2 linked regions of the Leucothrix mucor DSM 2157 genome follow. Each later gene encodes a partner of the first gene's protein in a complex. Links are inferred from orthologs where the notes say so. Each region holds a gene or a part of one and is shown in the gene's direction. Other genes may lie near its edges.

Evidence for each region. The genes of interacting proteins can lie anywhere in the genome.
Region 2: the proteins of iscU (region 1) and LEUMU_RS24735 are in contact, whole or in part, in a solved structure (PDB 5XT5), measured with the Bacillus subtilis proteins. The link is inferred for Leucothrix mucor DSM 2157 from one-to-one orthologs.

Annotation. Positions count from the first base shown.
Region 1 is NZ_ATTE01000001.1:4,799,727-4,802,536, forward strand. It holds iscU (Fe-S cluster assembly scaffold IscU), read left to right. Parts: upstream 1-1,121; coding sequence 1,122-1,499; downstream 1,500-2,810. Other genes in the region: LEUMU_RS0122035 (IscS subfamily cysteine desulfurase), read left to right, coding at 1-1,073; iscA (iron-sulfur cluster assembly protein IscA), read left to right, coding at 1,534-1,857; hscB (Fe-S protein assembly co-chaperone HscB), read left to right, coding at 1,939-2,481; hscA (Fe-S protein assembly chaperone HscA), read left to right, coding at 2,492-2,810. UniProt on the Bacillus subtilis protein: Part of the SUF-like system that mediates the biosynthesis of iron-sulfur (Fe-S) clusters. Acts as a sulfurtransferase and thus transfers sulfur from SufS to SufB.
Region 2 is NZ_ATTE01000001.1:1,138,040-1,141,781, reverse strand. Bases 11-2,943 are described here. They hold LEUMU_RS24735 (aminotransferase class V-fold PLP-dependent enzyme), read left to right. Parts: upstream 11-746; coding sequence 747-2,141; downstream 2,142-2,943. Other genes in these bases: LEUMU_RS0105085 (LysR family transcriptional regulator), read right to left, coding at 2,268-2,943; rimK (30S ribosomal protein S6--L-glutamate ligase), read right to left, coding at 11-430. Outside these bases: more of rimK, read right to left, coding at 1-10; more of LEUMU_RS0105085, read right to left, coding at 2,944-3,167; LEUMU_RS0105080 (glutathione S-transferase family protein), read left to right, coding at 3,366-3,742. UniProt on the Bacillus subtilis protein: Type II cysteine desulfurase that acts as the initial step in the SUF-like Fe-S cluster assembly pathway.

The DNA of each region.
Region 1 (2,810 bases):
AAGACCTGGTCAAAGAAGCACGCGAAGAAGTCGCTAAGACAATCAACGCTGATGCACGCGAAATCGTATGGACTAGTGGCGCGACTGAATCAGACAACCTGGCTATCAAAGGCGCGGCTCACTTCAACGAACGTCGTGGTAAGCACATCGTTACGATGAAAACTGAGCACAAGGCAGTATTAGATACTTGCCGTCAGTTGGAGCGTGAAGGCTTTGAAGTCACGTACCTTGACCCAATGCCAAACGGCTTGTTGGATCTGAAAGTATTCGAAGATTCACTGCGCGATGACACGACGGTTGTCTCTATTATGCACGTGAACAATGAAACGGGCGTCATCCAAGATATTGCTGCGATTGGCGAGATCTGTCGCGACCGTAAGATTGTATTCCATGTGGATGCGGCGCAAAGTATCGGTAAAGCACTGATCGACGTTGAAGCAATGAAAGTTGACTTAATCAGCTTCTCTGCTCATAAAGCATACGGCCCTAAAGGTATCGGTGCGTTATTTGTTCGTCGTAAGCCACGGGTACGTATCGAAGCACAGATGCACGGTGGCGGACATGAGCGTGGAATGCGTTCAGGTACTTTGCCAACGCACCAGATTGTAGGCATGGGCGAAGCGTTCCGTATCTGTCGTGAAGAAATGGCGACTGAAAATGATCGCATCCGCATGTTGCGCGACCGCTTATATGATGGCTTCAAAGATATGGAAGAAGTCTATGTGAATGGTGATCTGGAGCAACGCATTGCCGGTAACCTGAACATCAGTTTCAACTATGTTGAAGGTGAGAGTCTGATGATGTCTTTGAAAGATATCGCGGTATCTTCCGGTTCAGCCTGTACCAGTGCCAGCCTTGAGCCAAGTTATGTTCTGCGTGCCTTAGGCCGTAGCGATGAACTGGCACATAGCTCGTTACGTTTTACCATTGGACGTTTTACAACTGCTGAAGAAGTAGACGTTGCAATACAACAAACCCGTGCTGCGGTTGAAAAACTACGTGACCTGTCCCCATTATGGGATATGTTTAAAGACGGTATTGATCTAAGTACTGTTGAGTGGGCTGAGCACTAAGACTGATTGTTAACTCAGTCAACTGACGAATTTTTTGAGGATATAGATATGGCATACGGCAATAAGGTAATGGATCATTACGACAACCCACGTAATGTTGGTTCTTTCGATGCAAAAGATGCAGCGATTGGAACGGGCATGGTTGGAGCGCCAGCCTGTGGAGACGTTATGCGTCTGCAAATTAAAGTAGGTGCTGATGGCATCATCGAAGATGCTAAGTTCAAAACATATGGCTGCGGTTCGGCTATTGCATCTTCTAGCTTGCTGACAGAGTGGGTTAAAGGCAAGACTTTGGACCAGGCAAAAGAAATTAAGAACACTGATATTGCTGATGAGCTGGAATTACCACCGGTAAAAATTCACTGCTCAGTACTGGCAGAAGATGCCATTCGCGCAGCAATTGATGATTTTCAGAGTAAGCAGTAATTCGGCTGATAGAAACGTGTGACGAGGTGTAACCATGGCAATTTCCTTAACTGAAACCGCAGCAGATCGGGTTAGTTCCTTTTTGCAAAAGCGAGGCAAAGGTGTCGGCTTGCGTTTGGGTGTTAAAACGCACGGCTGCTCAGGAATGGCTTATGTGATGGAATTCGCAGATGCTGTTGATGAGCACGATACAGTGTTTGAAGACCATGGTGTGAGCCTGATTGTTGATCCGAAAAGTCTGGTTTATCTGGATGGCACGGTGATGGATTACACACGTGAAGGCCTGAATGAAGGCTTTAAGTTCACCAATCCGAATGAGTCGGGTGCTTGTGGCTGCGGTGAGAGTTTCACCGTTTAAGCGACATCTGTAGTACCCTTCCAATGAGCCGGTTATCAATCGGCTCATTCTCATTCTGCCCCCGAAATAGTGATTACTCACATGTCGATCGATTTTAAGCAAAACTACTTTCAGTTATTTGGCTTGCCGGTTCAGTACGAACTGGATAAGGCTAAACTCGCTAGCGCTTTTCGCGAGCTTCAGGCAAAACACCATCCCGATCGTTTTGCCAGTGGCACCGATGAGCAGCGCCGTATCGCCCAGCAAATTACCAGCTTCATCAATACCGCTCAGGATACGCTAAAGCAGCCACGCTTACGGGCACGTTATTTGCTCGAACTAGCCGGCGTTGACTTTGATGATGAGCGCGATACTACCAGTGATATGGCTTTTTTGATGGCTCAGATGGAGCGTCGCGAAGCTTTGGAGCAAGTATCTCAAGCTGATGATCCATTTGATGCAATTGATGCCTTGTCTAAAAGTGTGCGAGCTGAGCAATCCGGTTTAGAGCTGGATTTTGTTGAAGATCTTGACGCGGGCAACTTGGATGATGCGAAGCAGATTGTGCTGAAGTTGAAGTTTTTTGAACGATTGATGGGCGAAATTAAGCAGCTTGAAGAAAAGCTGGAAGATGACGCAAGCTAAAGGTTGATGCATGGCATTATTACAAATATCTGAACCCGGAATGTCTACCGCACCGCATGAGCATAGGCTCGCGGTCGGAATTGATCTGGGAACCACGAATTCGTTAGTCGCCGCTGTTCGCAGTGGCGAAGCCAGTACACTACCGGATGAGCAAGGTCGGCATTTACTGCCCTCGGTCGTTCGTTATATGGATGACGGTAGTATTATCGTCGGTGATAAGGCCAAAGCAGCGCTTGGCTTGGATATTCACAACACGATTGCCTCAGCCAAGCGTTTGCTCGGTCGTGCAGTCAGTGAAATCAAAACTTTAGGCGGGCAGTTGCCTTATC
Region 2 (3,742 bases), 3.7 Mb from region 1 along the record:
CCAACAACTTAATTACATACGGTGGCTTGCCAATGAAATTCAACAAATCATCGGTGTCATCTGGCGAATGTGAGAAGCCAGTGACTGGCATACCGACATTTTTACGAGACAGCAACTGCAGTGAGCGCAGCTTGTCACGCGAGCGGCTGATCGCCACCGATTCATTCACAGGGTACACACCCATCATTTCAAATTGGCGCAGTACCGCCGTACCGTAAAACGTTACCGAGGCACCAATCCGCGGAATGACCGCATCAAAACCAGTCAGCACACGGCCTTTATAATGAATCTCAGGGCTACCGCTACTGATATTCATGTAAGCACGAAGTACGTCGATGACCTCAACAGTATGGCCACGGGCCTCAGCGGCTTCAATCAAGCGGCGAGTCGAGTACAAACGTGGGTTACGAGACAGTATTGCAATTTTCATTTAACGTCCTTAAGAATACCGCCCGCGACTTGCGTTGGGCTTCTAAGTTAAGAATTATAGTGATCGGAAGTAATCTGCTTCCATCTGGCAGTTTCTATATTGTGAACTGATACCCCAACAGAATCCACTGCTACCGTCACTCTCATTTCACGATATCTTACTGATTGATACCTTACAGTTTTAACGTTCACTAAACTTTACAGGGAGCTTGATGTATTGTGACCAGCTTTAAAAATCAGTGATCAAATGAGCAGCAATATTTTTACGCTGCCATCCTAAAAAATCGACACCACAACCACTGCAGGAATCCAACTCAATGTCTGATTTGACTAACCATTTTATCGGCTTAAACACCGAATATAAGCTGGCCGACGGCACAACGAAACGTCGCCTACACTTAGATGGTGCGGCCTCCCCCTTGGTCATGCAAACAGCCATTGATGCCAGAAATGCGCTATTACCGCATTACTCCAATAGCCATAGCTTCTCACACGCCTCCGCGCATATCTGTGGGCAAGCGCATACCTGGGCCAAGCAAACGATTTTGGATGTGTGTGGGGCTGATGAGCGCTACAGCTTAGTCTCCTTAGGCAATGGCACGACTGCAGTAATGAATAATCTCGCGCGTCGCTTAAAGCCTCGCTCCGCTGAAAAACCGATCGTACTGGTTTCAGCGATGGAACATCATGCCAATGACCTGCCGCATCGTGAGCAGTCAGCATCGGTCGGTGCGCAGGTGATTCATATCCCATTGCGTGGTGAGTCAGCCCGACAAGGTGAAATTGACCTTAGCGCTTTAGAAGCCCTGCTTAAAGAACACGCTGGGAAAGTAAATTACGTCTCTTTCTCAGGTGTAAGCAATGTCACCGGCATTGTTAATCCCGTGGCTGACATTGTGGCACTAGCCCACCAATACAATGCCCTTGCGATACTCGATGCTGCGCAAAGTGCGCCCCACATGCGCTTGAATATCGCCGAATACGATATTGATTTTGTGGCGTTCTCTGGCCATAAGGTCTACTGCGCGGGCTCTCCGGGCATACTCATCGCCAAGTCAGAGTATTTAGCGCAATACCCCAGCGATGAAGTTGGTGGTGGCGTGGTTGAACGCGTTGACTACCAAAGCGCCGACTACCTCAAGACTTACCCAGAACGAGAGCAAGCAGGCACTAAAGACATTTTAGGGCTCTATTCACTCGCCAAAGTCATGGCCGCACTACGTGATTATGGTTTAGATAAGGTCAGTGCACATGGAGCCGAGTTATGGCAATACGCCGCTGAAAAGTTAAGCACTGTTCAAGGTTTATTCATTTATGGGCAGAGTGAGCAAACTCGCTTAGGCGCGCTATCATTTAATATTGATGGCATTGATCATGGCTTAGTTGCCTCAATTTTAAGTGACTATTTTGGTATTGCCGTGCGTAATGAATGCTTTTGTGCTCACCCCTATGTCAGCTCAATGATTAAAGAAGCCCTTTGGGAGTTAGACCTTGATGAGGTGCCAGAAGACGAGCAAGAAGCGCTGATCAATCGCAAACGTGGCATGGTGAGAGCGAGCTTTAGCCTGTACAACACTCGCGAAGATGTGGATGCGCTCTACGCGGCGTTGACTGACATCGTGGCGAAGCAAGCAAGCTTTGCTAAAGAATATAATGTCACCCGCTCTGGCGCTTATCTGCATAAGCACTTTGTTGTTGAGCTTAGCCTGTAAAGAATCTGCACCGGCTTAATGCTTTCGATCTGCCATACCTCAGCGTTGAGTATCACTCTCGCAAAGTACTCATACCTTTTGATCGGGCACTTCAACTTAAGAAAGTGCCTGAGTGATTAATGAGTGTTACTTTTTTATTTTTTCAACTAGAAAGTCGACTGCCGCTTTAACTTTGGGTACTAAATAGCGCTGCTTTTGATACAACAAGTACACCGCCATCTCAGAATGCTGAGTGATCGCTAACTCATGCTCAAACTTAAGCTCTTGCAGCACCCCAGACTCAAGGTATGACGCCAAAGCCCATCGCGTTGACATTAAAATGCCCTCCCCAGCACAAGCTTTTTTAGCCAGCCATGGGCCGCTATTGGAGATCGCCACCGCTGGCCCTGAAACGTCATGCCATTGCCCATCCATATTGCATAACCAAGGCGTCGGCCCGGTTGGCGCTTTAAAATACAGGCCTTTATGATCCTTCAACTCCATTGCAGTGCTAGGTACGCCGTGCTGCTCTAAATAGCTGGGTGATGCGACAGGAATAAAACCATTATCCATCAGCCGTATCGCCAGCACACGTTCATTGGGCGCATAACCACCGCGAATGGCAATATCCACATCATCACGCCCCAGCGTTGATAGCTCGTCACTTAAGCTGACATCCAACACAATTTGAGGATACAGCGCGCTGAATTCATCCAATAAGGGCAACAAAATCTTCTCACCAAAGCCCACCATCGAACTGATCCGTAAACGCCCCATTGGCGTTGTTTGATAACTACGCACCGTTTCACTGCTTTGCTCTAGTTGATTCAGTATTTGTTGTACGTCGTTATAATAAATCTGCCCGACTTCAGTCAGTTTAACCACTCGGGTCGAACGCTTTAACAAGGTCGCGCCTAAACTCTTTTCCAAATCAGCAACGCGCCGCGACAACGATGATGGCGGCACATTAAACGCACTCGCCGCTTTGGTAAAACTCCCCGTTTCGACGACTTTACTGAAATACCGTATGGCCCGTAGTTGATCCACTCACTTCTCCATTCACTGAACGTCCAAGTATTCTCGCCCTATTATTGCTTTAAAAGCAATAGTGATTCGCATTCACCCCTATATATAACCCAATTAAAACCAGTAATAATGCACCCATCTTAAGCACTGCAAGCTTGACCCTGCTGCAGTGTGTTAAACACAGGGGCTAAACCTCTCGATAATGATGGAACACTGAATATGATCACTTTGCACGGTTTTGCGGCTAGCAACTATTACAACCTAGTGAAACATGTACTGCTCTACAAAGCAGTGCCGTTTCAGGAAGACCTTCTCTACGGTGGTAGCGAAGAGTTACTGGCCATCAGCCCAGCGGGCAAAGTACCGGTTATCACGACGGCTGAAGGCCTGAATATTTCAGAGTCAAGTGTCATTTGTGACTTTCTTGAAGAGACGTATCCAGACATTCCGCTATACCCTGAAAATGCCGGGGAACGTGCGGTTGTGCGCCAAATCATGAAAATGTCAGAGCTTTATTTTGAGCTACCCAGCAGACGGTTTATCCCTTATGCCTTTTCAGGGACTGAAGCGCCGGACTCGGTTAAGGCTGAAGTGCG